DNA from 4 places in the Lysinibacillus sp. UGB7 genome. Region 3 is predicted to be linked to each of the others. Evidence: riboswitches for the same ligand, from Rfam matches in the RefSeq annotation. Region 3 holds a riboswitch; each other region holds the start of a gene.

Region 1 (7,469 bases), on a different contig from region 3:
ACGCAAAAATTAGTTGGTGCCGTGCCTGTAGAAAGGGAGCGCCTGGAACGGAAATAACGGTTTCTGACTATTTATTTCCACCTATTTCTACACAAAGCTTCCCATAATACGTCCATATCAGTAAAATAGAGTAGGTTAGGGGGATACAACTTTGAAAGATTACCGATTTAAAATTGCGCATCGGGAGGCGCTGATTGGCATTGCACTTGTCATTGTCAATTTTGCTATTTGGTACGGCTTTGCGTATGGGCTTGGTGCTGGTGATCCAGTTAATTATACGTATGTTTTGGGCTTCCCGTCTTGGTTTTTCTACAGCTGTATGGCGGGGACCGTCTTTATGATTGTGCTTATCTGGCTCGTCATGAAACTCTTTTTCAAAGAGGTGCCATTTGATGATGAGGAGGTGGATGAGTAATGCATTGGCAGGTCATTTTACCACTTTTCTTATTTTTAGTAATCATTTTTGGTATAGGGATATGGTCGAATAAGCATGTACGCACATCTAATTCATTTTTGCAGGAGTATTTCCTAGGTGGTCGTGAAATGGGTGGATTCATCCTCGCGATGACCATGATTGCCACATACGGTAGTGCAAGTAGCTTCATTGGAGGACCCGGTGTGTCATACAATAAAGGACTTGGCTGGGTACTGCTGGCGATGGCGCAATTACCAGCTGGGTATTTTGTGCTCATGATATTAGGCAAGAAATTTGCCATTATCGCAAGGCGTTATCAAGCTATTACGTTAATTGATTTTTTACGCGAACGCTATAAAAGCCATTTCATCGTTATTTTATCTGCTATTAGTATTATCGTCTTTTTATTTTCTGCGATGATGGCACAGTGGGTTGGTGGTGCGCGTCTAATCGAATCGTTAACTGGACTAAACTATACAGCTGCACTCTTTATTTTTGCGGTTTCTGTATTGATTTATGTGATTATTGGTGGTTTCCGTGCGGTGGCGTTAACAGACACTGTACAAGGTTCAATTATGGTCATAGGAACTGTCATTTTACTAATTGGGACAATCATTGCGGGTGGTGGAATTGATAATATTATGGCATCACTAGTCGCTGAAAACCCTAATCTTGTGTCACCATTCGGAGCAGATGGGGACTTAACGCCATTATACGTGTCAACATTTTGGATTTTAATTGGTGTAGGGGTAGTAGGGCTCCCACAAATTGCTGTACGTGCCATGAGCTATAAAGATTCAAAAAGCATGCATTTAGCAATTATTATTGGCACTATTGCGATAGGGACGATAATGTTTGGTATGCATTTAATTGGTGTCTTAGCACGACCAGTAATGCCGGGTATCGACATTGGCGATAAGGTAATGCCAATGCTCACGTTAAAAGTATTACCACCGTTTTTAGCGGGTATTGTGTTAGCTGCTCCAATGGCGGCAACGATGTCTACGGTCAATGCTTTGTTAATGCTAGTCAGCTCAACGGTTGTAAAGGATATTTATTTAAACTATGTGAAACCAACTGCAAATGATGCAGAAATTAAACGGGCTAGCTTTATCGTCACAACGGTAATTGGCTTAGCTGTCGTTGTATTTGCCTTAAATCCTCCAGATTTACTCGTATGGTTAAATTTATTTGCCTTCGGGGGATTGGAAGCAGTCTTTATATGGTCAGTAGTACTAGGGCTTTATTGGAAAAAGGCAAACAAATATGGAGCGATTGCATCAATGATTACCGGCATGACGTTGTATATTGTCATTGACCGTTTTTATCCTTCTGTGTTTGGCATGCATACCGTAACCATTCCAATTATCGCCTCATTCATTGTTTTTGTTATCGTTAGTCTCTGTACAGCGCATAAATTTAAAAATGAAAAACTATTTATTTAGAAAGCAACGCCGTAAATGTACTATCTACGGCGTGTTTTTTTAGAATGAATTTTACCAAGAACCTACAGTAGTAATAGAAGAAGGACTTACTCAAATAATTGAGTAAGTCCCTAATTTTTTATTCAAAAAATACTTTATCAAGATTGTATTTTGCACGGAAAGTGTTGATAGCGTATGTTTCGTAAATTTCACGTTCCATTGGATCTTCAATTTCGTACACTTCAATTTTGAAAATTTCATCGCGGTATTTTTTCATAGGAGATACATTGTCTTCAAAGTGTTTTTTTATACGTTGACGAATTTTACGTGCTTTCCCTACATATAAAAGTTCGTTTTTCTCATTGTAGAAAAAGAAAATGCCGCCATTTTCGCGTGTGATCTTGTGGAAGTCGATAAATCCATGGTAAGGCGTGATAGGCACATCACCTGGTTTTAACACTTGTTCGCGCTGACGAATTACTAAATCTGGTTTTGGTAGTTCAATTTTAATCAAAATATTCACGTTCCTCTCTGTTACATAAGGTATATCTTAACATAATTCATACGTGGTAGCTATTATCAATTTCTCTTATGACAAAATGCGAAAATGAGTGTTGTCCAATAGAGTAAAGCTAGTATGAGCACAATGGCAAAAAATTTAAACGTAAGCATGAAAATATTTGGTAGCCCGTGCTACAAAGCAAATGACAAGCATACGCAGACGAATCCTACTCTCGACTGTGGAATGATTCAGTTTATGATACATAGAGGCAGCATCTTGAGCATATATTGTGCAAATAATCGTCATCAATGCGAAAAAAGAGCATCGAAAATGATATAAAACACCCAACCGAGTGTACTATTATATGGATAATGTAAATTTAAAAATTTTAACGACATAGAAAACATATAAACGAAATATTCTATGTATTATTGAAATTCTTAATTGTTCATGATACAATTCTCATTAATTAAATAATCTTATCAAGAGAAGCTGAGGGATTTGGCCCTATGACGCTTCAGCAACCTCTAACTTCGTTAGAAAGGTGCTACTTCCAGCAAAGGATTCTTCCTTTGAGAGATAAGAGTGAACGTGATGATAAATCCTTCTCATTCTTGCTCGTATGGAATGAGGGGGATTTTTTGATTTTTATATACAGAGAAAAAAATAAAATGAAATGAAATGGGGAATGCAACATGCCAATTAATATTCCGAAAAACTTGCCAGCTGGCGAACATTTACGTGAGGAAAAAATCTTCGTGATGGAAGAAGACCGAGCAAAAACACAACAAATTCGTCCGTTAAATATTTTAATTTTTAATCTGATGCCAGAAAAAGAAAAAACGGAGCTCCAATTACTGCGTCTACTAGGTAATACTCCTTTGCAAGTAAATATTACGTTTTTAAATACGGCAACCCATGAATCGAAGAATGTCAGTAAATCACATTTACAGTTATTCTACTCAACGTTTAAAGAAGTTCGGCATCGTCGTTTTGATGGCATGATTATTACAGGTGCACCTGTTGAAAAAATGGCATATGAAGAGGTGAATTATTGGGAAGAAATCTCAGAAATAATGGATTGGTCAAAGAAAAACGTAACTTCTGTAATGCACATCTGTTGGGGTGCTCAGGCTGCACTTTATCACCATTACGGAATTGGTAAATTCGAATTACCAGAAAAATGCTCGGGTGTATATTCGCATGTGATTACGGATTTAACCGTGGATTTAGTACGTGGATTTAGCGATTTATTTACAGCGCCACATTCACGTTATACTTCCGTATCAATTGATGAAGTGCGTAACCATCCTGATTTACGTTTACTATCCTATTCTGAAGAAGCGGGCGTTTTTATTGTCCAATCCAAAGACAATAAAAATATTATGATTACGGGACATCTTGAATATGATGCGACAACACTAGCAGACGAATATAGTCGTGACGTTGCTAAAGGATTAGATATTATGGTACCGGTTAATTACTTCCCAAATGATAACCCATCAAATGAACCGATGAATACATGGCGAGCACATACGCATTTATTATTCTCAAACTGGCTAAATTACTATGTCTACCAAGAAACACCATATGAATGGGATTTTGCCGAAGATCATATAGAATTTCATATTTGATGTGAGTTATCACAACTGAAACGTTTCTATTGCGGAATTATCAGCGGGCAAGTCTATACGAGACATGCTCATGATAATTCCTTTTTCTGTCACTGGAGAATTGTTTGTAAATTGTTTGCGTGCCAGGCACCCTCAACCCTGCGTGCCAGGCACCCTCAACCCTTAATTTTTCGTATTTTAGCAACCAAAAGTAACAGTAGTGGCAAGAAAATTGCGAACACGGATGAAAAAAGAGGCCAGGTTTCCTTATTGTAATTATTAGAGTGAACGATATCAGGATGCACAATTTGAGAAATGACCATGGCAATCATACCAAGTGGTAATATGAGTGGGCGATGATCCTTTATTTTTAGGATTTGTGCTATACCAATGACAGACGCATAAAAATACATAAAAGTTCGTATATATATGGAGCACAGCCACATAAAAGCCATGACAATCTCAATTCGTTGTAAAAAGTTCCCTATCGATATCCTTTGTGCTAGTGCATAACTTGGAAATGCACGTTGGGCTGTATTTGTTGACCCAAGGACAAGAATCGATAAAGCAATAATAATAATAAGCACCATACCGCCAATAATTGTGCCAATGTAATAACCTTTTTTAGCTGATTTATGCACATTGACAGTAGCGGGGAAAATCATTAATAACACAACCAACGGAAATGAAAAAATACTCATAAATAAAACTATACTAGAGGCCATTGATTTGGAACTTGCTTCGAAGATCGGCTGAATATTTTTGATATCCACTTCCGGAGAGATACAAACGACAAAGATAATAAAAATAAACATAAACATAGGGAATAATATCTCGGCTGAACGTGCAAAAACTTCAATCCCCAAGTACGTGGCAAATACAATAATTATACTAAATAGAAGTGCAAATGCCATGGTAGGTGTCTCTGGCATAACTTCCGTTTTCATAAAAATGCCAATGAAATATAATAATTCACCTGCCGAAAGAAAGGTGAGTGAGATAAAACCAATGGCTGTAAATTTACCGAAGAATTTGCCTAATATTTTTTCATTGGCCTCCACAAAAGTTAAGGTGGGGGTCCTATCTGCTAAAGAAATGAATAGCTTTACGAGTAAAAGACTTAAAACGACACCTATTATGGCAACAATCCACGCATCTTGCTTAATATCTTTTGTAATACTTGCTGGAATAATTAATATACCTGTACCAATTGAATAGAGAAGGGTAATGATTGTAAACTGTCTTGAACTGATTATTTGTTTGCCCATAAACAACCACCCTTTCTTTTCATTGTGAAATAATTATTGGAACAGCGTGATAATTAACTCTCTGATTGGTTTAAAAATAAAAGAAATCAAGTCTGCTGGGCTCGGTATTGATACATTTAAACTAAGGGCAATATTTAAAGCCGTTCCGAGTACTAAAAAAATTGAAAAGACTACAATGGTTTTAGTCTCGTGTTTTTTCTTTAAAGGAGGGATGACAAAATATGCAATAATGGCAGCAATAATTAATATACCTAGCGTCATAAACATCGATTATTACTCCTTTGCTCTGTGTAATAAAGAATTTTGCATCGTCCCTAACCCCTGTGTTGTAACACGAACTTCAACATTTACTGCTAATTCTGGAAATATGGTTGACCATTCGCCTTGAATTCCCTTCCATTTTTTAGCATCTTTTCGATAAAGTACTTCGCCAAATCCTAAAATGTCTAACTGGTAATTTTTTTGAATCGTCATCAGTGTTTGTTTGATGCGTTCCTCAATCAACTCGGCTGTTTTTTTATTAATGTAAGCAATCGTTTTGTTTTCTGTTAGATTAATATCACATTCAACTTCGCCCACATTTTGCTCTACATCGATTTGAACATTCATTTGTGGCGTGTCATTTTTAAATTGTCCTTTCACCTTGGTTGTTGACTGTGTAATTTCAGTTGTTAATTGTCCTTGCTCAGGGCAAGCAATAATTTCAACAGTACTTTCAATTTTTCCATTTAAAAAATTAAAGCTTCTACTTTCTTCTTCTGTTAAAATCCCTTGTAATTTATCTTCTTTAAATACCGCTAAACCTACAAACTTCAAGACTACGGGGGTTTTAATGCGTTCGACATTCGTTTGATCAATTCCTAATTTCTTATCCCCATCTAGTTCGATGGCTGTTAATACTGCGCTTTTTTTATTACTATTTAGTGTATTTACTAATTCATCGATACTAACAGATAATGTAGAACCCCAAGCTTTTTGTGAAACTTTAATAGAATTTAGCATTTTATTTGCAGGTACTTTTTCTATGGGGGTAAGTACATTTAACACTTCTTTGGCAGTGGACTTAGACGATACGATGACATCAAAATCATTTCTGAATTCATGGTCTCGTGCGATAAAGTCTAATGTATCATTTATCCCATCTGCAGCTAATTCTTCACCTAATACCACCACTTGCAGATGAGAAAAATAGGCCTTCCTTGGTGTTAAGGTTGTCATCTTCCTAATCGCTTCAAACGCAGTTTCTCCCTTGGCGTGGTAGGTAACAACAGGCGATCGACCGCTAGAAGGTTGTTTTGTTGAAATCTCACTAGGGTCCACTACCTGTACAGATATTTCATATTCATCGTCTACTTTATCGACCCCTAATGCAACGACAATGGCTAATTCATTCAGTTCACGTTTACTCCAACAGCCGCTTAATAATAAAGTAACAATGAAAAGTAAAAATAACGATTTTGTTTTGGTCATATTGACTTCCTCATTTGCAGGTTAATCATCATTTCTTTTTTTTTGAGCAATAAATTTATGGCCTCGCGTAGTATTGTTTTTACTTACTAACCGAGGTCGTGTTAATAAAAAACTGCGTGGAAACAATACCATTGCATCTTTTTGGTCATTAACAATTAACGGCCCAAAAGGACTCATATAAGGAACACCAAATGATCGTAAACTACATAGGTGAAGGATAATTATTATAATGCCAAACATTACCCCGAATAAACCAAACATAGCTGCTAAAATCATAAGTGGAAAACGTAAGACACGCACGGTGTTAGACAAGCCATAAGCCGGGAACAAAAAACTACAAATAGCTGTTAATGCGACAATAATGACCATTACGGCTGATACTACACCTGCTTCAACAGCAGCCTGACCAATAACCAATGTGCCTACAATTGATACTGCTGGTCCAATGGTTCGCGGCATGCGAAGACCTGCTTCTCGTAATACTTCAAAGGCAATTTCCATGATGAGTGCCTCAACTACCGCAGGAAACGGCACACCTTCCCGCTGAGAAGCGATGCTAATCAACATGGGTGTTGGTAACATTTCCTGATGAAAGGTAGTAATTGCCACATAGAGCGAAGGTGCTACTAAAGCAAGGCTAATACCGAAAAACCTTAATAGACGAATAAGTGAACTAATAATCCAATGATGATAGTAATCTTCGGCTGATTGTAGAAATGATGTAAATAAAGCAGGCACAATGAGCACAAAAGGTGTACCATCCACTAAAATAGCAAC
Region 2 (7,469 bases), on a different contig from region 3:
TTCATCAAAGGCTTACCAAATGGCGTTGAAGTAGACTATCAAAATATTGCGAATAAAGTCTTTGAAACAATTGCAATGGCAAAAGTCTCTACATCAGGGGAAGAAGCGCATGTTAATAACTTCCTAGATTTTGCAGATGGTATTTCGGTCAATCCGGATCACCAAATTTATGATGCAAAGCAAGCTGCATTAGCACTATATGAAGCGGGCTACCAAGCACCAGTGCCAGCAAAAATCCCTGTTGTAGGTGCATCAGGTTATGGAACGCTACTAATCGGCGCACAAGGTATGTTTGAATCAGGCTTTATTAGTGAGCATGATTTGAAAATTGCGAAAAAGTTAGCTTATGTTATCGCGGGTGGAAAAGTTCCATATGGCACATTAGTTGATGAACAATACCTATTAAATCTTGAGCGTGAGGCTTTCTTAAGCTTAGTAGCTGAACCACTGTCACAACAAAGAATGCAACACATGCTTTTAAAAGGAAAGCCACTTCGCAACTAATGAAGACTTTAATGACTAAATTTTGCACAGGACACAAAGGGGGATTTATAGAATGCGTGAAGCCGTTATTGTAGCAGGAGCACGAACTCCTATTGGAAAAGCGAAAAAAGGTTCTTTAGCAACAGTTAGACCAGATGATTTTGGGGCGATCGTTGTCAAAGAAACATTAAAAAGAGCGGGTTATGAAGGGCCGGTAGATGATTTAATATTAGGCTGTGCGATGCCAGAAGCAGAACAAGGAATGAACGTAGCACGGAGCATTGGGGCGCTTGCGGGATTACCAGATGCAACACCTGCTCTAACGATTAACCGATTTTGTTCTTCGGGTTTACAAGCAATTGCTTACGCTGCTGAGCGCATTATGCTTGGCCATTCAAAGGCGATTCTTGCAGGTGGCGTTGAATCGATGAGTATGGTACCAATGGTGGGCAATACACCTCGTTTAAATCCGGCATTAGCTGAAACTGCACCACAATATTACATGGGGATGGGGCATACAGCTGAGGAAGTGGCACGTCAATACAATGTAAGTCGTGAAGATCAGGATGCTTTTGCTGTACGTTCACATGAGCTAGCAGAAAAAGCCATTAAAGAAGGTAAGTTCAATGATGAAATCGTGCCTATCGAAGTGGAACAACATTATGTGGACGACAATAATAAACCACAAGTAAAGAAATTTACATTCAGTAAGGATGAAGGTGTACGTCCTGGTACATCTGTCGAAGGTTTAGCGAAGCTTCGCCCAGCATTCCATGTTAAAGGAAGTGTTACAGCAGGGAACGCTTCACAAACTTCTGATGGAGCAGCGGCTGTGCTAGTTATGGATCGTGAGGAAGCCGAAAAGCAAGGAATGACACCAATGGCGAAGTTTTTAGGCTTTGCAGTTGGCGGTGTGCCACCTGAAGTAATGGGGATTGGTCCAATCGTAGCTGTTCCAAAAGCGCTTGAAATTGCAGGTCTTTCTATCGAAGATATTGATCTGTGGGAAATTAACGAAGCATTTGCCTCACAATCATTACAGGTTGTACGTCATTTAGGTATCGACCAAGAGAAGGTCAATGTAAATGGTGGAGCAATTGCATTAGGACACCCGCTAGGCGCAACAGGTGCAATTTTAACATTGAAGCTAATTCATGAACTAAAACGTCAAGGCAAGAAGTATGGTGTCGTGACAATGTGTATCGGCGGCGGTATGGGCGCTGCTGGCGTATTTGAAATAGTATAAGGTTACTAGTTAAGCTCGGGGTCTGGCGTTTTCGGTTGCCTCCGAACAAAATACTCCGAGCTTTTCTATATATGAGATTGTAATTGTGTGAAAATTGTGTGAGTGCCAGGCACCATAAAAATAGGAGGAATTTAAAATGACAGAAAAAACAACGGATATCATTAAAGGCGGCGGATTTATCATTGAAGACGTGGAATTAGATCGTGTATTTACACCTGAAGATTTCACAGATGAGCACAAAATGATTGCAAAAACGACTGAAGAGTATGTAGCAAACGAAGTATTACCTGTCGTTGAAAACTTAGAACATCATGAATTCGAACATTCAGTACGTTTGTTAAAAAGCGCTGGTGAGCTTGGTTTATTAGGCGCAGATGTTCCTGAAGAATACGAAGGTCTTGGCCTAGACAAAGTTTCTTCTGCATTAATCGCAGAGAAAATGTCAGTAGCAGGTGGTTTCTCCATTACGCATGGTGCGCACGTTGGAATTGGTTCATTGCCAATCGTACTTTTCGGAAACGAAGAACAGAAGAAAAAGTATTTACCAAAGCTTGCTTCAGGTGAATTAATTGCAGCATATGCATTAACAGAACCAGGTTCAGGGTCTGATGCACTAGGTGCGAAAACGACTGCAAAACTAAATGCTACAGGAACACATTTTGTATTAAACGGTGAAAAACAATGGATTACAAACGCTGGCTTTGCGGATGTATTTGTTGTCTATGCAAAAATCGATGGCGATAAATTCTCAGCATTTATCGTAGAACGTGCTTATAATGGCGTTTCTGTAGGTCCAGAGGAAAAGAAAATGGGCATTAAATCTTCATCGACTCGTACATTAGTACTTGAAGATGCGGAAGTACCAGTTGAGAACTTATTAGGCGAAGTTGGTCGTGGCCACGTGATCGCATTCAACATCTTAAACATCGGTCGTTATAAATTAGGTGTGGGAACAATCGGTGGGTCAAAACGCGCCTTAGAGCTTGCCATTCAGTATACAAATCAACGTCAGCAATTCAAAACGAAATTATCTGACTTCAATTTAACAAAAGAAAAATTATCGACTATGGCGTCTCAATTATATGCGTCAGAATCATTAAATTATCGTACAGTTGGACTATTTGAGGATCGTTTAAGCCAGTTAAGCCCTGAAGAGCAAAAGCAAGGAAAAGTGATTGCAAATGCGATTGCAGAGTATGCAATTGAATGCTCGATTGCTAAAGTTTTTGGTTCAGAAACATTGGACTACATTGCTGATGAAGCAGTGCAATTACATGGTGGCTATGGTTTCATGGCAGAGTATGAAGTAGAGCGTATTTACCGTGATTCTCGTATTAACCGTATTTTCGAAGGAACAAACGAAATTAATCGAATGATTGTACCAGGTACATTCATGAAAAAAGCATTAAAAGGCGAGCTTCCTTTGTTGCAGGCTGCACAAAATTTACAACAAGAGCTTCTGATGTTAATGCCTGAGGAAGTGGGCACAGAAGCCTTAGCACAAGAAAAATACCTTGTGAAAAATGCGAAGAAAATTGCCGTATTAGCTGCTGGTATGGCGTCACAACGCTTTGGCGCAAAACTTGATCAAGAACAAGAAGTACTTGTGAACATCGCTAATATTGCTAACCAATTATTTGCAATGGAATCAACTGTATTACGTACTGAAAAGGCCATTGCACGTGACGGTGAAGAGAAAGCACATCAAAAACTTCTTTATACACAAATCTTCTGCCAAGAGGCCTTTGCAGAAATTGAGAAAGAAGCGAAAGATACAATTCTTGCTTCAGCAGACGGAGATGCTGCACGTATGACATTGTCTGCATTACGTAAGCTAACGCGCAACAATCCATATAACTTAATCACGAAGAAACGTGAAGCTTCAGTTAAACTAATCGAAGCAGAAAAATTCATCGTATAAAAAATATTATGAACGAGCTACGCATTATCGGTAGCTCGTTTTTTATCTTTAGACGGATAAAACTGAAAAGTGCCGGATAGAATTCTGAAAGTGCCGGATAGAATCGAAATACTGACGGAAAAAACATGAAACAATGGTTTCATTTTGGTTCACGACAAGTATGATGGTATACTACAGAAAATGACTGTAGAGGAGCCTACATATGACGATTCAATTTATCCATTATCCAAAATGTACTACATGTAAAAAAGCGCAAAAATGGTTAACCGACAATGGTATTTCATTTGAAGAGGTACACATTGTGGAGCAACCACCAACAAAGGAACAATTAAAGAACTATTGGCAGGTAAGTGGGTTACCATTGAAAAAGTTTTTTAATACTTCAGGCATGAAATATCGGGAGCTTGGTTTGAAGGATAAACTAGCTGAAATGCCAGAAGAAGAGCAACTTACACTGCTTGCATCAGATGGTATGCTTATTAAAAGACCTATCGTAACTGATGGAGAAAAAGTGACACTCGGGTTTAAAGAATCAGATTTTGAGCAAGCTTGGAAATAACCGCCTTTATCCTTGTTTTTATGGGAGAAGTATGGCACACTGATAGTGAATATATTACATATTTATGGAGGGGTTTTTTGCATGAGCACACCTAAAGACTTACGATACTCTGAAGAACATGAATGGGTAAAAGTAGAAGACGGTAAAGTACGTATCGGTATTTCACACTTCGCACAATCTGAACTTGGAGATATCGTGTTCGTTGAGCTTCCACAAGTTGGCGATGAAATCAAAACAGATGATCCATTCGGTAGTGTTGAATCAGTAAAAACTGTTTCTGAATTATACGCGCCTATCTCAGGTAAAGTGGTTGAAGTAAATGCTGATTTAGAAGATAGCCCGGAATTCGTAAATGAATCACCATATGAAAAAGCATGGATGATCGTTGTAGAGCCTGCTGACGCATCAGAAATTGAAAAACTTATGACAGCAGAACAATACGAAGAAATGATTGCTGAATAAAGACAAGCTTGTAGCACCTGAAAACGTCGGAAAACACCGACGTTTTTTATTATATAATGAGAAATAAAGGGTAGAAGTCTAAATGGGGGTGGCGTGATGTTCGAGGGGAAATGTTTAATCGTGGAAGGCCGTTCGGATAAGCTTCAAATTGAACCTATTTTGAGTGGAAATGTACTAATACTGTGTACAAATGGTACTATCGGTGTTCATCAATTAGAAGAGTTATTGGATCCTTATGAGGGCTGTGAGCTATACACATTTTTTGATGCTGATCCATCAGGTGATAAGCTGCGGGCACTAATGGACAGACATTATCCAGAGGCGGAGCATTTACGAACGATGCCAACCTATAAAGAAGTAGAGACGACACCAAGGAAAGTGCTAGCAATGATTTTACTGCGCGCACATTTCTCAATCCATAATGAATATATTTTGTAAGGTTGCGTGAAAAGATGGAAGAATGGTCAAAAGAGCAGTGGGAAGTTGCTATGCAGTCTGGTAAAAAAACTGCCTTTTATTTATATACACCTATGTGTGGGACGTGTGCAGTCGCATCTAAAATGATAAATATCGTTGAGCAACTGTTGCCACAGATTCAGTTTGGTAAAGCTAATATGAATTTTTTGGAGCCTTTAGCTTATGAGCACCAAATAGAAAGTGTACCATGCTTACTTATTAGTGATGGCGATAAAGTTACAGAAAAGGTATATGCTTTTCAATCCGTACCATTTTTATACGAATTGTTAAAAAAACCGATTGACTGAACTTTGCTAGCGTGGTAAAGTATCAATTATATTAATTTTATTCAGCATACGTTCTAAATGAAAATAAAATATCGAACTCTTATGAAGAGTGGCGGAGGGAAGTGCCCGATGAAGCCCGGCAACCATCACATATGTGAAAAGGTGCCAAATCACCCAAAGAAATTTTCTTTGAAAGATGAGAGAACGGTTCAACGTATAAAGTACGTGACCCCTTCAACTTGTCTGCAAGTGAAGGGGTTTTCTATATGAGAAAAGGAGTATTTGCTATGATACAGCTTCAAAATATTACGAAGAAGTACAAAACCGCGAATGGCGAATTAACAGCAGTCAAAGATGTCAACCTTTCCATTAATAAAGGTGAAATCTTTGGTATTATCGGCTATAGTGGCGCTGGTAAAAGTACGATGATTCGGTTATTAAACGGTTTAGAAAAGCCGACATCTGGTACGGTGACGGTTAACAACGAAGAATTTTCATCAATTAAAGGGCAAAAGCTCCGAAATGCTAGACAAAAAGTAAGTATGATTTTTCAACATTTTAACTTACTTTGGTCTCGAACAGTTGCGGAAAATATTGCTTTCCCATTAGAAATTGCAGGTATACCTAAAGCACAACGAGAGGCACGCGTGAATGAATTGATTGCACTTGTTGGTCTAGAGGGCCGTGACAAAGCGTATCCATCACAGCTATCGGGTGGACAAAAACAACGCGTTGGTATCGCACGTGCGTTGGCCAATAATCCTGAAGTATTGTTATGTGATGAAGCAACATCAGCACTGGATCCAGAGACAACAGATGCAATTCTTGATTTGCTTGTAGACATTAACGAACGATTAGGCCTAACAATTGTCTTAATCACACATGAGATGCATGTAATTCGTAAAATTTGTCATCGTGTGGCGGTGATGGAGGCTGGAGAAATTGTTGAACGTGGTGAGGTATTGCAAGTATTCCAAGCACCGCAAGCGGCTATAACGAAAAAGTTTGTATCTCAAATTACCGATACGAAGGAAACACAGGAAACCGTGGCTCAGCTAAGGCTGAATTATCCTACTGGTCAACTTGTCAAACTTGTCTTTGTAGGTGAAAAAACAAAGCAGCCTGTTATTTCACATCTAGTGAAGCAGTTTGATGTTGACATGAGTATTGTACATGGTAACATTTCGCAAACTAAAAATGGCGCATACGGTACGCTCATTGTACAAATTGATGGTTCAGAGACCAATGTGACTGCTGCTTTAAGTTATTTAAATACAGTAGAAGTACAAACGGAGGTGATTACAGATGCTAACTAGTCTCTTTCCGAATGTCGACTGGGAAAAAATGTGGGAAGCGACATATGAAACACTATATATGACTTCTATCTCAGCAGTTGTAACCTTTATTCTTGGGTTAGCAATTGGCATCATCCTATTTCTAACAAGTCCTAACCAACTATGGGCTAATAAATTGGTTAACTTTTTAACAGGCTCGGTCGTTAATATATTCCGCTCGATTCCGTTTATCGTGTTAATCATCTTATTAATTCCATTCACGAAATTTTTACTTGGGACAATCCGTGGGGCAGATGCAGCCTTACCTGCACTAATTATAGGTGCCGCACCGTTCTATGCACGAATGGTATTAATAGCTTTACGTGAAATTGATAGAGGTGTCATTGAGGCGGCTCGTTCAATGGGGGCAAAAACTTCTACAATTATTTGGAAAGTTTTAATTCCTGAATCCTTGCCTGCACTTATTTCGGGCCTTACAGTAACTGCAGTTGCACTTGTCGGCTATACAGCAATGGCAGGCATTATTGGTGCTGGTGGTCTCGGGAACTTAGCCTTTTTAGATGGTTTCCAACGTAATCGTCAAGACGTAACATTAATGGCAACGATTTTAATTTTAGTAGTAGTATTTATCATTCAATGGATTGGCGACATGATAACAGCCAAAACAGACAAACGTTAAGGTTATTCCGGTTTCATACCGCTAACATATTTTTGAACAAGATAAAAGGGAGTGTAAACAAATGAAGAAGTTTTTAGCAGG
Region 3 (7,469 bases):
TTCTTTAAAGTCTTCATCATGGACTCGTGATTGCTTTGATTTTGTTCCATGATTTGGTAAATCCCCCATGACTACGTGGAAGCCTTCCATTCTAAGTTTTTCAATAAGCCATGCATACCAGCGATGATTTTCATAAGCACCATGAAGAATAGCAATCACAGCTTTCGCATGTCCATCAGCTTCCCATTTCCACATTCACATAGTCCTCCTAAAAAATAGTTACACAATGATTATAACTAAGTATTTTGCACATTTTAATTTTATATTTCCAATAAGTTGCGTATTTGATACGATAATATTACATCAAAGAAAGAAAAGAGGCGATTTCTATGATCTATCCATTTAAAGATAAAACACCAATAATCGATCCATCTGTTTTTATTGCCGACTATGCGACCATTACGGGCGACGTTACAATAGGTGCTGAAACGACAATTTGGTTTAATACTGTTATTCGAGGTGATGTATCTCCTACAATTATTGGTAAACGTGTAAGTATTCAAGACCTTTGTTGCTTACATCAAAGTCCAAAATATCCTTTGATTATCGAAGATGAAGTAACAGTTGGGCACCAAGTCACTTTACATAGCTGTACGATTCGAAAAAACGCCTTGATTGGGATGGGCTCAATTATTTTAGATGGAGCAGAAATCGGAGAGGGTGCTTTTATTGGTGCAGGTAGTCTTGTACCTCCAGGTAAAGTCATTCCTCCTAATAGCTTAGCATTAGGACGTCCGGCAAAAGTTGTACGTGAATTAAACGCCGAAGATATAGAAGATATGGAACGCATCGTGCGAGAATACGCAGAAAAAGGACAGTATTACAAATCCTTGCAAAAATGACTTCTAATGAAAAAGAAAGGGTCTAAGAATATTCTTAGTCCCCTTTCATGTAACGAAAGTGTATCTTTATGAAAACATAACTAGGCATTTTTGAAAAGCGACTTATAGACTAGCTTTTTCTTTTAATGCGTCAGCCTTATCTGTGTTTTCCCAAGGCACGTTTAAATCTGTTCGACCAAAGTGACCGTAGGCTGCTGTTTGTTTGTAAATTGGGCGACGTAAGTCAAGCATTTTAATGATACCAGCTGGACGTAAATCAAATAACTCACGTACCCATTTAACGATTTCGCTTTCTTTTACTTTCCCCGTACCGAACGTGTCCACTGCGATGGATACTGGCTGTGCTACACCAATAGCATAGGCAAGCTGTACTTCAACACGCTCTGCTAAGCCGGCTGCAACAATATTTTTTGCAACGTAACGTGCAGCATATGCTGCTGAACGGTCCACTTTTGTAGCGTCTTTACCAGAAAATGCGCCACCACCATGTCGCGCGTAGCCACCGTATGTATCAACGATGATTTTACGACCAGTAAGACCTGCATCACCTTTTGGTCCACCAATTACGAAGCGTCCTGTTGGGTTGATAAAATATTTTGTATTGGCATCTAGTAATTCACTTGGAACCACTGGCGCAATTACTAATGCTTTTAAATCAGCTTGAATTTGTTCAAGTGTCGCTTCTTCATCATGCTGCGTTGAAATAACAATGGTATCTACACGAACTGGAACATTATTTTCATCATATTCAATCGTCACTTGTGTTTTACCATCAGGACGTAAATATGCTAGTTCACCTGATTTACGAACTTCTGTTAAACGACGAGACAATTTATGCGCTAAACTAATAGGTAATGGCATAAGTTCAGGCGTTTCGTTACATGCGTAACCAAACATTAAGCCTTGGTCACCTGCTCCAATCGCTTCGATGTCTGCATCTGTCATAGAACCTTCACGTGCTTCTAATGCTTGGTCAACACCTAACGCTATATCAGGTGACTGCTCACCAATTGCTACTAGAACAGCTAAGTTTTCAGCATCAAAACCATATTTCCCACGTGTATAGCCGATCTCAGCGACTGTATCGCGGACAATACCTTTAATATCTACATAAGTAGAAGTAGTAATTTCTCCTGCTACTAGTACTAAGCCTGTTGTTACAGTTGTTTCACACGCTACACGTGCATTTGGATCTTCTGCTAAAATGGCATCTAAAATGGCATCCGAAATTTGATCACAAATTTTATCTGGATGTCCTTCTGTTACACTCTCTGATGTAAACAGTCGACGGTTTGTCATTTGGTTTTCCTCCTATTACTCTTACAAATAGTATTTGCGAAATTAATACGGTACTCATTACCCATGTCAAGTTCGCTCCTAAAGGATTGAACTCCAAGCCGTTGCTGCTTTTAACACGAGGATTTCGAAAGATCCGTCATTATAATAAGGAAAGAAGTGCACATACTTACCTTTACATTCATTTTTATCAATAAAAAAATCCTTTTCTCACGTGTACTTTACATGAGGAAAGGAATAATGACTTCGTAACCTTTCACTCTTATCGTTCAAGGGCTGTCCCCTTGCATCAGGTTGGCACCAACGCATGTCGTGAAATCGTTCATGCAGGTTGCCGGGTTTCACAGGGCCTGACCCTCCACCAGCTCGGGATAAGAGTATCCGTTCAATTTCTCATCTTACGTAAAAGGTCAACCGTTGTCAATCGTTTTATGTCGTTTTATTGAAAAGTAATAAAATCGCAAAAATAATTTCTGAATTAGTATAGATTATTTAAGCGAATGTGTTATACTATTTTTGAAATTAAGAAAAACTCCCTCAAACACAAGGGAATACTATAAAAAAGGATGGTATTTAATCGATGAATTCAGTAGAAATTTCAAACGAACTGAAGGAATTATTAAGCGGCGGGAACATTAACGTTCAACTTTCAGTACCACAATTAGTTGAAAAAGCTACATCTCGTGGTGAAGCAATGTTAACAGTAGATGGCGCAGTGCGTGCGGAAACTGGTAAATACACTGGTCGTTCACCTAAAGATAAATATATGGTAGAAGAAGCAGATACACAAGATAAAATTGATTGGGGAAAAGTAAACCAACCCATTTCGTCTGAAGTATTTGACAACTTATATGTAAAAGTAATCAAGTATTTAAAAGAACGTGACGAATTATTCGTATTCAAAGGATTTGCTGGTGCTGACAAAGACTCTCAACTAGGCATCCAAGTAATTAATGAATACGCTTGGCACAATCTTTTCGGTCATCAATTATTTATCCGTCCAACAAAAGAAGAATTAGCTTCTCATGTTGCTGACTTCACAGTTATTTCAGCTCCTAACTTCAAAGCAGATCCTGCAGTCGATGGTACAGCTTCTGAAACTTTCATCATAGTCTCTCTAGAAAAGAAAATCATCCTTATCGGTGGTACTGAGTATGCTGGTGAAATGAAAAAATCTATTTTCGGTATTATGAACTACTTATTACCAGAACAAGGTATCCTGTCAATGCACTGTTCAGCAAACGTTGGTGAAGCTGGCGATGTAGCATTATTCTTTGGCTTATCTGGCACTGGTAAAACAACATTATCAGCTGATGCTGACCGCAAATTAATCGGTGACGATGAACATGGTTGGTCTGATAACGGCGTATTCAACATCGAAGGCGGTTGCTATGCAAAAACAATCAACCTTTCTGCTGAAAAAGAGCCAGAAATCTACAATGCAATTCGCTTCGGCTCCGTTTTAGAAAACGTAGCAGTTGATCCTGAGACTCGCGTATGTAATTATGATGACGGTTCTTTAACAGAAAATACTCGTGTTGCTTATCCAATCCAATACATCGAAAATATTGTTGATCCGTCTGTTGCAGGTCATCCAAAAACAATCGTCTTCTTAACAGCTGATGCATTTGGAGTATTACCTCCAATCAGTAAATTAACAAAAGAACAAGCAATGTATCACTTCCTAAGCGGTTTCACTTCAAAACTTGCTGGTACAGAACGTGGTGTAACAGAGCCAGAACCAGTATTCTCTACATGTTTTGGGTCTCCATTCCTACCACTTCCAGCAACTGTTTACGCTGAAATGCTAGGTCAAAAAATCGATGAGCACGGTGCACAAGTATTCTTAGTAAATACTGGTTGGACTGGTGGCGAATACGGTACTGGTAGTCGTATGAAGCTTTCTTACACTCGTACAATGGTACGTGCTGCAATCGATGGAAAATTAAACAACGTAGAAACAATTCAAGACGCTGTATTCGGCTTACACATTCCAACAGCTGTTGAAGGTGTACCAACAGAAGTGCTTAACCCACGTGATGCTTGGGCTGATAAAGCGGCTTATGATAAAAAAGCTACTGAACTTGCCGGTCTATTCAATGACAACTTCAAGAAATTTTCAAACGTATCTGAAGCCATCACAAAACTTGGTGGCCCATTAAAATAAGCTAAACGCCAAAAGGTTTCGGAAATGCTGGTCATTCCCGAAACCTTTTGATATTTTCTGTGATTTTCATTCAAATGGCGTGTACGTTTGTAAAGTCAGTGTCTCTTACGAGCACTACATACACTGTTGCGTTTCTCGCCATGTCCAAGTAGCGAGTTTCTTCAAAATCATGGCAGCAAAAGATAAGAATGGTCACTTGATCAATCGTAATAATTCCAAATTGATTGGGTTCATTCTGTAAGTTTTTAGAAATCATAGCACAACAATCCTTAATTCCGCAAAGAGAGGAAAAAGCTGCGAGACTCCTGCGGAACGGGCCAGCTAGACCCCGCACGAAGCGTAGCGAAGGAGGAGGCTAGCTGGTTCGTCCGCGGAAAGCAAGTGACTTTTTCTGGACTTGAATATTCTTACTTCTATTGTAAAAGTTTTCTTTATAACGATCTTACAAATTCATAAATAGCCTGATTCATCTCTGGCTGTTGATTGCCTACCATGGAATAATGATTGCTAGACGTCACAAAAGTTTGTAAGTTTTTTGTATAATTTATTGTATCTCGAAATAGCGGCTCTGCGAACAATGCAGGCAAAGGGCCGATTGCTCCGGTCGCCATCACTAACAGTACAGGACAGGTAACTTTTTCTGCTACTGCTTTTGGATCGTATTCTACAAAGCCTTCTATATCTTCATTAATATTTTGGACATGCATTCTACTCTTCCAAATGCCATCTGTCTCGATTACTTCATACATCACCGATTGTTCAATTTCTTCAGACCATGTGATACCTAACATTGTATATAATTGCTGCATTTCTAGTAAGTACTGTTCCTTGGACAAATATGTTTTTTCAAGTCTGCCAAGTGAAGGCTGAAGTACTGCACTCAGAGCCGGGTCGATTTGACATGCCCCGTCTAAGTAAACCGCTCCTTTGACATGCGGATGCTCACTAGCAATAATCGACGTGATAAATGCACCCATGGAATGCCCAATAAGTATGGGCTCATCGATTGCTAGATTTTCAAGTAATATTGCTACATCTTTTGCATGTTGCAGTACAGAACTCGTTTCGGATGGGTCACTTTCTCCTCGCCCTGCCAGATCCACAGATACCGTTTTAAAGTCAGCTTTTAACAACTGGACTAAATGATAAAAATTGTGTTGCTGTCCAGTTAAGCCATGTAAAAACACAATGGTATTATCTCCTTGCCCATCAAGTGTAACAGCTAAATTTCTCCCACCTACATCCACAAGTAATTGCTCCATTCCTTCACCCCTTCTAATAATAGAAAATTCTAACAAATTAATGATAGCATGAGAGAAAACTAAATAAAAATCATAAGCTAAAAATCTTTCTTTGCACTCGCTTCACATGTGTCAAATCAATAAAGATATGGACAGCGGCGTAATAATCCTTTACCCAAATAATTTATAGACGTACATTAGTTGATTGGATCGCTGGCGGCGACTTCTGCGGGAAAAGCTTGAGCGAAAAGCATTCTCCGTAGCGGAAATCAACGTGTTCATATAGTACTGTAAACAAACTCAATTTTTTGAGTTTGTCCACAGTCAGACTTGTTACTTTATAATTTAGAGTAACTGTTTTTATTTTTATTGTGCCTTCATCCAATTACAAAGCGTTCGTACTACTAATCGATTCACCTCGGAAGGGAAAAAATGTGTTAGCTTTTCATAGTACCATGTCTCATAAATTTTTTGAGCATCCTTTAAATAAAACTCTAGCTGTCTTGCATGTTCAATATCAACATTTTCATCTCGTAGTCCATGAATAATGAGAACTGGTGCAGTTATATGCTCAATCTCAAATAATGGGGTCCGTGCATCATAAGCTTCAGGTACACGATTCGGGGTACCTCCGACAACACGCTTCATCATTCGCCGCATATCCGTGCGCTCCCAATAGGTTGCTGTTGCATCGGAAACACCAGCCCATGTCACCACAGAAGTAATATCCTTTCGTAAAATGGCCGTCCACAGTGCCATAATTCCACCTCGTGAAAAGCCAAATACATGAATATTATCATTACAAAATTGTTTTAACACATCCACTCCATATATGGCATCGAAACGGTCCTGACCTGCAAATTCATCTCGACCTTCACCGCCTCTGTTTCCACGATAATAAGGGGCAAATACGATAAATCCTTGTGCGGCAAACTGGGCCACTCGCGCCGGTCTGACCATGCCGATGTTTTGCATGCCACCTCGTAAATATAAAAAGCCATCATATGTACCAGTTGCTTTTGGTTCAGCTAATAACCCCTTTACTCGTAATCCTTGTGACATGTAAGTAATTTCGGTTAAACGAATAGTGGGGTTTGGTGAAGGATATGGTCGTTTTTCTACTATTTCACCATTTGTTGTCATAACGCTTCACTTCCTCTAGCATTTTTTGCATACCCTCATCCTTCATATGAAAGCTTAAGTTTGGATGATTTGCAAACTCTTCATCGGTCAGCCACATCATACCTGATGTTTCTAAATCAAAATCTATTTGTTCCTGACCTGCAAATTGTGCAGTAAAGACAGTCTTACAAAATAATACTTCATCATGAACAGCATATTCTGCAAACCACATAAGATTTTTCACGTGTACACCTGTCTCCTCAAATACTTCACGTATAGCTGCTTGTTCTAATGTTTCACCTGGTTCTAACTTCCCCCCCGGAACTTCAACCCCACGTCGTTTATGAATCGTACATAGCCACTTATTATCATGCTTTAAAAAGACGAGGACATGTTTAGGTTCCACCTTAAACTCACCTCTTGTAAAACTTAAATCTACTTTGTAGCCATTTAAATCAATAAATGAAAACACTATTGTCAACTCCTATACTCTTAATGTAGCGAAAGTATCATTTTATTTAATTGAAATATTATGTCAAACACTGAGTGAAATCTATCACTAACAAGTCGTGACATTCCTCATCTGTGATGTTGTAAAATCTATGTGCTATATCATTTTACAGCCTTACTTAGGGATACATTTATTTTTACTATAGTGTAATGATGTAATAACAATCAACAGATAAGATTTTGACACCCGTTCGCCAATTCAATTGAAAAAAGCGTGCTTCAAAACCTTTGAAGTCACGCTCAATTTTTATCTAAATTACTTGTTTACCATCAAAATAAACTGTTGGATTT
Region 4 (7,469 bases), on a different contig from region 3:
TTCGGCACATGCACAGTTTATGGTAGCGAATAGCTCGCAGTCCTTATACGGTGGAGACGAACCACACTGGATTGTACCAGTCGAAGGACAACCAATAAAAGTGATAGGCAAAGAAGAAACTGCAAAAGCATTAATGCAATGCTTACAAAAAATTTAAATCCATATCATCGAAGTGTAGTTTTGTCGTCCGTGAAAGAATCTCTAGCAGCGCTGTCATTTTTCTAAGGTAATGCCCTCAAAAAAACCTGTGCAGATTGAAAGTGAGTCTGTACAGGTTTTTTGCGTTCATATAGATTTTTAGGGAAAATCTAAATAGTACTTGATTTACAACATAATTTACCATATTATTTACTTACCGGTAGGTAAATAAAACTTTCTGGAGGAATAATATGCGTAATCGCGAAGAAACATGTAAAAAAATTATAGAAACAGCATACGTTATGTTTTCGGAAAAAGGATTTGATAAAACGAGTTTGTCCATGATTGCGTCAGAGGTCGGCATATCTAAACCTGCAATCTACTATTACTTTAAATCCAAGGATGAATTAATCGAGTATTTATTTGATGAAATATGCAAAGAGATAGCGTTAGGCAACACTTTTGACTATAGTAATATGACAAAAACAAATCTCAAGCACAAGTTGTTGGAAATCGGCTACCAATCAATTGACGAGCAAGAGTCGGATGTGCATTTTAATAAAATTTTTAATCAATACGTGTTGTTAGCTTCACGGGATGAGAAATATATGGCGAGGCTGCTGGATATTCAAACTGGTTATTTAAAGAGCTATCACGATTTATTTAGCTATGCTGTACAAATTGAAGCGATAAGCGATACAAACCTTGAAACTAAAGCTCATATGCTGGCGATGGTTATCGATAATATTGGGAATTTCATGCTAACTGGCAGCAAATTAGATTATAAAGGCATTTGGAAAGAAGCTGTAGAAAGTGTATTGAGAGAGCAACCGCTATGACGAAGGTGCATGCTAGTCAACGTATTGAAGGACTTGATTTTGCTCGAGCCTTAGCGATGTTTGGTATGTTGGTTGTAAATTTTGGTGTCATTACGGGCGCAGAGGGGAATGGCCCTACTTGGTTGATAGGGGTTCAAAGCCTCTTCCAAGGACGTGCATCTGCCATATTTGTCATATTGGCTGGGATAGGAATCGCGTTGATGACAGCCAAGGCAAGAGCTACAGAATCCCCTTCCCTTATACAACAAAATAGAAAAACACTATGGAAAAGATCGCTTTTCCTGTTTGTGTTAGGTATGGTTTTGTATGCTGTAGGCTGGTCAGGGGATATTTTACATTATTATGGTGTATACATGCTGATTGCCTCATTTTTTATCGTGTCCTCAAACAAAACAATCTTGTTGTTAACAAGTGTGCTGTTAGTTACGGCACAAACGTTTCAAGTAATCTTTAATTATATGGCAGGGTGGAATCCACAACAGTTTTTATTGGAATATCTTGATTTTTGGACTTTAGAAGGGTTTTTGAGAAACTTGTTTTTTAACGGCTATCACCCTGTATTGCCATGGATTTGTTTCTTTTTCATAGGGCTAGTTTTAGGACGTTTCGATTTAACGAAAGATACCATAAGAAAAAAATTGCTGATTGCTGGCCTTGCTATAACGGTAGTAACAGAAGTCATGTCAAAAGTATTGATGAATGTAACAACTAAGTCCGTTCTGGATGCGGATAGCGCATGGTTTCTCTTTGAAACAGGGCCAATCCCACCGAATGTCTTTTACATTGTTTCCAATACTGCAACGGCACTTATTGTCATTGTTGTTTCCATTTATATCGCCGAAAAATTTGCTGAAAATGGACTGATACGTGCCATTATCCATACAGGTCAACTGACATTGACCCATTATGTAAGCCACGTCTTTATAGGGATTGGCATTTTAATAGTGTTAAACCGACTTGAGCATCAAACGATAGCGTTTTCCCTACTATTCTCGTGTCTTTTTTTCGTCGGCAGTATGCTATTCTCTGTACTATGGAGACGAAAATATAATAGAGGCCCCATGGAGATAATAATGAGAAAAGTAACAAAGTAGAGGAGCAAGAATTCGCTAAACAAAAATAAATAAGCTGCCTTACATAAGATAAAGGGCAGTAAGAACCTTCCAATAAACGTTTACGTCTTGTTATAAAAAGGGGTGGGATAATGGGTTTTTGGTATTTCTTACTATTATTTTTAGGGCTATTTTTAGTCATTAAAGGGCTCTTTATGAAAAAGCCATCATTGTTTGTTAACAAAATTAGTTTCGTATTAGTAGGGCTGTTCTGTATGTCATTATCATTTTTTATGTTCTCAGCAGGAAGTGCCGAAATAATGGCGAAATTGTTGAATATGAATTAAAGAGGGGGACGATTCTTACTTAATTGCCACTCGAATACACTGAGTAAATTATCTTATGAAGATCTAAAAATCAATTAATAAAAAAGGACACATATGGTGTCTTCAGATTGTAGACAAACTCAAAAAAATGAGTTTGTTTACAGTCTTTTTTCTTTTAAATATAGAAGCACTAAATGAATCCGTTGATTTCCGCAACGGCGGACGCTTTTCGCGGGCATGGCTTCAGTCTCCTCGTCGCTACGCTCCTGCGGGGCCTTTTCGCTCATGCTATTCCCGCAGAAGTCACCGCCTGCGCTCCAATCAACTAATGTACGTCTATAAATGATTGATGTCATAGCTAGGATGAAGAAAAATAGTAATATGAACACGATCAATTAGAAATGCTGGCAATTGACCAAATGGTGCCTGAAGATCATTTAGTACGCAAATTGGAAGCTTCTTAAATCATTTGTCTAACTTTTTTGGGTCAGATCAGATCTCGGAAATACTTTATGTTTACAGTCTTTTTTCTTTTCAAATAGAAGCATCTATATGAATCCATTGATTTCCGCTACGGCGGACGCTTTTCGCGGGCATGGCTGCAATCTCCTTGCGGGGCCTTTTCGCTCATGCTATTCCCGCAGAAGTCACCGCCTGCGCTCCAATCAACTAATGTACGTCTATAAATGATTGATGTCATAGCTAGGAAGAAGAAAAATTGTAATAATGAACACGATCAATTAGAAATGCTGGCAATTGACCAAATGGTGCCTGAAGATCATTTAGTACGCAAATTGGAAGCCGCTCTTGATTTTAATTTTATCTATTCATTCTATTCTAAATGTACTTATCGTAAAGGATGACGGAATCGGTCAGGTAGGTAATGAAGAGTGTGACCCTAATAATCATGAAGGATGGGCTTATATCAAAGTATTTCTATTAAATGGAAAAATGTCAATTGCAAAATGCACTCCTACTGGCTTATGTATTATTATTTTTATTCCCATGAAAGGGGAGGAATCCTAACAATATTTTATTAATAGATGACCACGCTCTGTATATGCCTCCAAAGAAAAAAACATCCGTTCGCTTATTTTGATTATAAGCAAACGGATTTTTTTACAAAATGAACCATTTTACTCAATTCCTTAGTATTCAACTAAGTTTTGTAATATTTATATTGACAATAGGTTTTCAGAATTATAGAATTATTTCCAAGAAACGTAATACTCTTATCAAGAGAGGTGGAGGGACTTGGCCCAGTGAAGCCTCGGCAACCGACTATATCGGTGCCAAATCCAGCAGAGATTTCTGAGAGATAAGGGGGTCCATCGAATCATCCTGATGCGTTGACCTCTTTTGTACAAAAAAGTATATAAAAGAAGGGGTGTATCTAATGTCTCAAACAGCAAAGACTGCTGACATGAAGTTACAAGCAATTGCCAAGGCCATTGAAAATCTACAATTTGGCGAAGTGCATATTACCATTCAAGATGGTGTCATTGTGCAAATTAATCGACTTGAAAAGCAACGATTTCCACAGAAAAATAAAGAATAATCGCAGCTGACTAGGAAACTGGAGGCCACATCATAGGCAAGGATCATTTCCTTCGCCTATATGTGGACTTTTTTATCCCGCAATAACGGTCAGTAAGACGCCCATCTTGAGTGGAAAGAAGGAATCAAGTCAACTGACCGATTTTGCCTGACCGGCACAACTAACAATCAGCAGTATGAAGAAATTGCTACGGATGGAAGTTTTACTTTAATTGGCGGCACTTAATAAGGGGCGAGTAAGTTGAAAATAAGATATGTTATGAATATAGGTGTGCTGAGTAGTATTTCTATTGTATTAATGCTATTTAATTTTCCACTACCACCGTTTCCGAACTTCCTACAGGTAGATTTTAGTGATGTGCCTGCCTTATTAGCGGCTATAATGATGGGACCCGTAGCGGGCATTTTAGTGGAGCTATTAAAAAATATGCTGGATTGGCTATTGTCTGGAAGCATCACAGGTGTACCGGTGGGGCATATAGCCAACTTCGCAACAGGTGTGTTATTTATTATCCCTGTTTATTTTTTCTATACAAAAATACAGCGTGTGAAGGGACTTATTATTGGTTTGCTAGCGGGTACTGTTACGATGGCAGTTGGTATGAGCTTACTGAATTATGTACTCTTCTTACCGATGTACACATTGTTTTTAGGGATGGAACCTGTGAAGGGTGCCTCCTTAAAGGATATGATTGTTTTAGGGATTTTACCATTCAATCTTGTTAAAGGTGTCATGGTGATGAGTGTGACATTGTTAGTATTCCGGAATATTCGTGCTTGGCTGAACCAACAACGCTTGAAATATAATCGTGCTTCATAAACAAGAGAAATATAATTGAAAATGGGTCGCCCTCGCCACATGGCAGCCCTTATTTTATTTGATTCCGCAATAACGATCAGTGCAAAGATGAGACCGAGTTAACTCGTAAAAACCCGATTAGTTCAACTACTAATCAGTGGGAAAGAAGCAACATCCCACTGAATGAAGTTTCACTTTATATCGACAAGGTTAGTTTCTGTTAGAGCTTCGAATAGCTTTTGAGAATCTTCGGTGTTCAAATGCACGTATTGCTGTTCTCCTTGCACGACTTCAATTGTATCTTTACTCGGACTGATCCAAACAGAGTATGGAATGGCCTTGGCATGAATATCTGGATTGACAAACTGAAAAATGAATTGGTAATCAGCCTCTCTGGCCATATCTACTTTCATCTGTTTCCATTCAGCATTATGAAGTATTTTTTTAGCAATCTTCACTTTTTTTGCATTGGTGATTTCCTTAAAGTCTTCATATGTACAAGTATCATTCATTTTTTGAACCTCGATTCTTTGCCGCTCCATACCGGTGCAACTTGCAGCAATGAATACGAACAATACAAGAACAAGTACTTTTTTAAAATAGAACATCGTTTTCTCATTCCTCTCACTATATGATATCGATTGAAGGAAGTGGTTGATGGAAATGGAAGGGGGGAAGGTGATAGGGAACAATTTTTTAAGCCGATTTAATGCTTTATCAATAGGCGTATTCTATATTGTTTATAGTTTTTTTGGTTGCCAATTCTAACTAAGTGAAGCCTTTTTTTATTTTAGTAGAGTAGAAAATTCGGTATGCCTGTTTTTTTAGCAATTTTTCCTGCTAGATGAATGAAAGTGGGTTATCCATCAAAAAAAGGAGTTACTTCAAGTTGTGAATTTGAGGTGACTCCTTATCTGTATTGAATTAAGTAAATTTTCTGCACGAATGCAAACCATCTGCGTAAAATGAGTAGAAGAATCACTTGTTTTTTTAGCATATGCCTATCGGGAACTGAGTCTACTCGTAAAAACTTGTAGGGATTTGCCCTAAATGCCGGCGATGGTAGAGCAGGGGTTCTTTCTGCGTATTATCAATTGCCAAGACTTGCCCAATGAAAATCGTATGGTCGCCTGCATCGATTTGTTTATATGTTTCGCATTGTAATGTGGATAATGTATCATGTAAAACTGGTAGACCATGTACAGAGGTGGACCAAGTTGTTTGAGCAAAACGGTCAGGAATTCTACTAGCAAATAATGTACATAAACGTGCTTGATCGCTCGCTAAAATATTAACTGCAAATTTTTTTGCTGCTAAAAAATGAGCATGAAGTTGCGACTTTTTATCGAGTGACCATAAGATGAGAAGCGGATCAATTGAAACAGATGCAAAAGAATTTACGGTTAAGCCAATAGGTTCGTTTGTGTCATTAAATGCTGTAACAACTGTGACGCCTGTTGGGTAATTGCCTAGAGCTTGTTTAAATGCTGTTACTTTATCAGTCATGAAAATCACCTCTTGTTATGTTATTTTGTCCCGCATAAACGGTCAGTAGGACGCCCACCTTAAGTGGAAAAAAGAGCTCGAGTACACGAAGTGGTCGATCAACTGACCATAAAAGCCCGATTGGTTCAACTATCAATCAATGAGTTGCCGTTAAATTCGGAAAAATTTATTGGAAACTGTTAATCATCTCGTAATCTTCGAATAATAAGACGGTTGCATAGCCTTCCGCAAAACTATGAAAGCGAGAAGTTAGATTTGATACGCTCGGCTGTAGTATGTTGTAGCGCCTTTTTTACAGCGAACTGCCAACCTATAGCATGTTGTTTATTTAATCATACGATAATCCGTCCTGTTTGTGAATTAAATGCCGAAGCAGCATTTTTCGCGGCTAATTCTATTCCTTTTGTAAAATGAGGAGAAGCTTTTGATAAGCCGAAAATGCAACGTCATATGGGTGTCATAATAGACAAAGATTTCTTAACTATTAGAAAATTCTTACTATTATTTTAAACCAACAAAACTAACAGGTAAAGTATATAATAAAAGAATGAAAGGGGGAACAATCATGACTTTATATTTCGACCATTTAGTTCATCAAGTCCAATCACCAGAAAATATAAAGGATTTCTTAAATAAGCGGAATATCCATACAGTGAATGGTGGACAACACACGATGTGGGGAACGTATAATACGTTAAGTTATTTTGGCTTAACGTATATTGAGCAAATTGCTGTCTATGATCGCGTGCTATTTGAGGAAGCGGCGAAATTACCTTATACATTACATCATACGTTTAAAGAAAACAAGGAGCGTTACGGGTTTTCGCGTATGGCTTTACGTACTACAAATATTGACGAAGAGGCAGCTCGTTTACGTGCACTGGGGCTAGAAGTTTACGGACCAGATGCTTGTAGTCGCACACGGCCAGATGGCTCAGTTGTGAAATGGAAGCTATTACACTTTGGTCAGCCAGAGCAAGCCATCGATTTTCCATTTTTAATTGAATGGACAGATGATGATCAAGAGCGTTTTGCACAATTAGAGGCCAGTGGAGCAATCAAAACGACACAATCTATTACGATGGAGTCCGTGCAATTTTATGTACAAGATGCGGAAGCTACGGTACAACGATGGCGAGAAGTATTACAATTGCCCGATCCTGACAGACAACCACAATGTATTTCCTTACAATTACCGAATATGCGCTTGGATTTTTATGAAGAAGCAGTGGCAACCAACATGATGCTTGGC

The links. A riboswitch is a leader RNA that binds a small molecule or an ion and turns the genes downstream of it on or off. The one in region 3 is predicted to bind S-adenosylmethionine.
Region 1: it holds a riboswitch for S-adenosylmethionine, as region 3 does, so the genes downstream of both, metA (homoserine O-acetyltransferase MetA) here and metK (methionine adenosyltransferase) in region 3, are expected to answer to the same signal.
Region 2: it holds a riboswitch for S-adenosylmethionine, as region 3 does, so the genes downstream of both, ACOMCU_RS10320 (methionine ABC transporter ATP-binding protein) here and metK (methionine adenosyltransferase) in region 3, are expected to answer to the same signal.
Region 4: it holds a riboswitch for S-adenosylmethionine, as region 3 does, so the genes downstream of both, ACOMCU_RS13220 (YezD family protein) here and metK (methionine adenosyltransferase) in region 3, are expected to answer to the same signal.

Annotation. Positions count from the first base shown of each region.
Region 1 covers NZ_JBMGUV010000034.1:24,508-31,976, forward strand. Annotated here, with positions in the region: gene ACOMCU_RS22765 (YhdT family protein) at 152-415, shown strand; gene panF (sodium/pantothenate symporter) at 415-1,860, shown strand; gene ACOMCU_RS22775 (nucleotide excision repair endonuclease) at 1,979-2,353, opposite strand; SAM riboswitch class I at 2,818-2,927, shown strand; gene metA (homoserine O-acetyltransferase MetA) at 3,037-3,975, shown strand; gene ACOMCU_RS22785 (GerAB/ArcD/ProY family transporter) at 4,131-5,222, opposite strand; gene ACOMCU_RS22790 (hypothetical protein) at 5,256-5,489, opposite strand; gene ACOMCU_RS22795 (Ger(x)C family spore germination protein) at 5,496-6,692, opposite strand; gene ACOMCU_RS22800 (spore germination protein) at 6,714-7,469, opposite strand, start outside.
Region 2 covers NZ_JBMGUV010000009.1:65,336-72,804, forward strand. Annotated here, with positions in the region: gene ACOMCU_RS10285 (3-hydroxyacyl-CoA dehydrogenase/enoyl-CoA hydratase family protein) at 1-504, shown strand, start outside; gene ACOMCU_RS10290 (acetyl-CoA C-acetyltransferase) at 557-1,729, shown strand; gene ACOMCU_RS10295 (acyl-CoA dehydrogenase family protein) at 1,866-3,650, shown strand; gene ACOMCU_RS10300 (arsenate reductase family protein) at 3,853-4,209, shown strand; gene gcvH (glycine cleavage system protein GcvH) at 4,291-4,671, shown strand; gene ACOMCU_RS10310 (hypothetical protein) at 4,768-5,109, shown strand; gene ACOMCU_RS10315 (thioredoxin family protein) at 5,124-5,435, shown strand; SAM riboswitch class I at 5,512-5,617, shown strand; gene ACOMCU_RS10320 (methionine ABC transporter ATP-binding protein) at 5,702-6,730, shown strand; gene ACOMCU_RS10325 (methionine ABC transporter permease) at 6,720-7,388, shown strand; gene ACOMCU_RS10330 (MetQ/NlpA family ABC transporter substrate-binding protein) at 7,450-7,469, shown strand, end outside.
Region 3 covers NZ_JBMGUV010000021.1:54,251-61,719, forward strand. Annotated here, with positions in the region: gene ACOMCU_RS18090 (alpha/beta hydrolase) at 1-195, opposite strand, end outside; gene ACOMCU_RS18095 (gamma carbonic anhydrase family protein) at 330-842, shown strand; gene metK (methionine adenosyltransferase) at 945-2,141, opposite strand; SAM riboswitch class I at 2,398-2,516, opposite strand; gene pckA (phosphoenolpyruvate carboxykinase (ATP)) at 2,719-4,305, shown strand; gene ACOMCU_RS18110 (alpha/beta fold hydrolase) at 4,737-5,567, opposite strand; gene ACOMCU_RS18115 (alpha/beta hydrolase family protein) at 5,913-6,689, opposite strand; gene ACOMCU_RS18120 (NUDIX domain-containing protein) at 6,673-7,140, opposite strand; gene ACOMCU_RS18125 (aminopeptidase) at 7,430-7,469, opposite strand, start outside.
Region 4 covers NZ_JBMGUV010000013.1:10,097-17,565, reverse strand. Annotated here, with positions in the region: gene ACOMCU_RS13245 (phosphopantothenoylcysteine decarboxylase) at 1-157, shown strand, start outside; gene ACOMCU_RS13240 (TetR/AcrR family transcriptional regulator) at 390-977, shown strand; gene ACOMCU_RS13235 (DUF418 domain-containing protein) at 983-2,071, shown strand; gene ACOMCU_RS13230 (hypothetical protein) at 2,182-2,376, shown strand; gene ACOMCU_RS13225 (hypothetical protein) at 3,163-3,381, shown strand; SAM riboswitch class I at 3,585-3,680, shown strand; gene ACOMCU_RS13220 (YezD family protein) at 3,752-3,913, shown strand; gene ACOMCU_RS13215 (ECF transporter S component) at 4,154-4,732, shown strand; gene ACOMCU_RS13210 (hypothetical protein) at 4,903-5,319, opposite strand; gene ACOMCU_RS13205 (flavin reductase family protein) at 5,729-6,217, opposite strand; gene ACOMCU_RS13200 (VOC family protein) at 6,783-7,469, shown strand, end outside.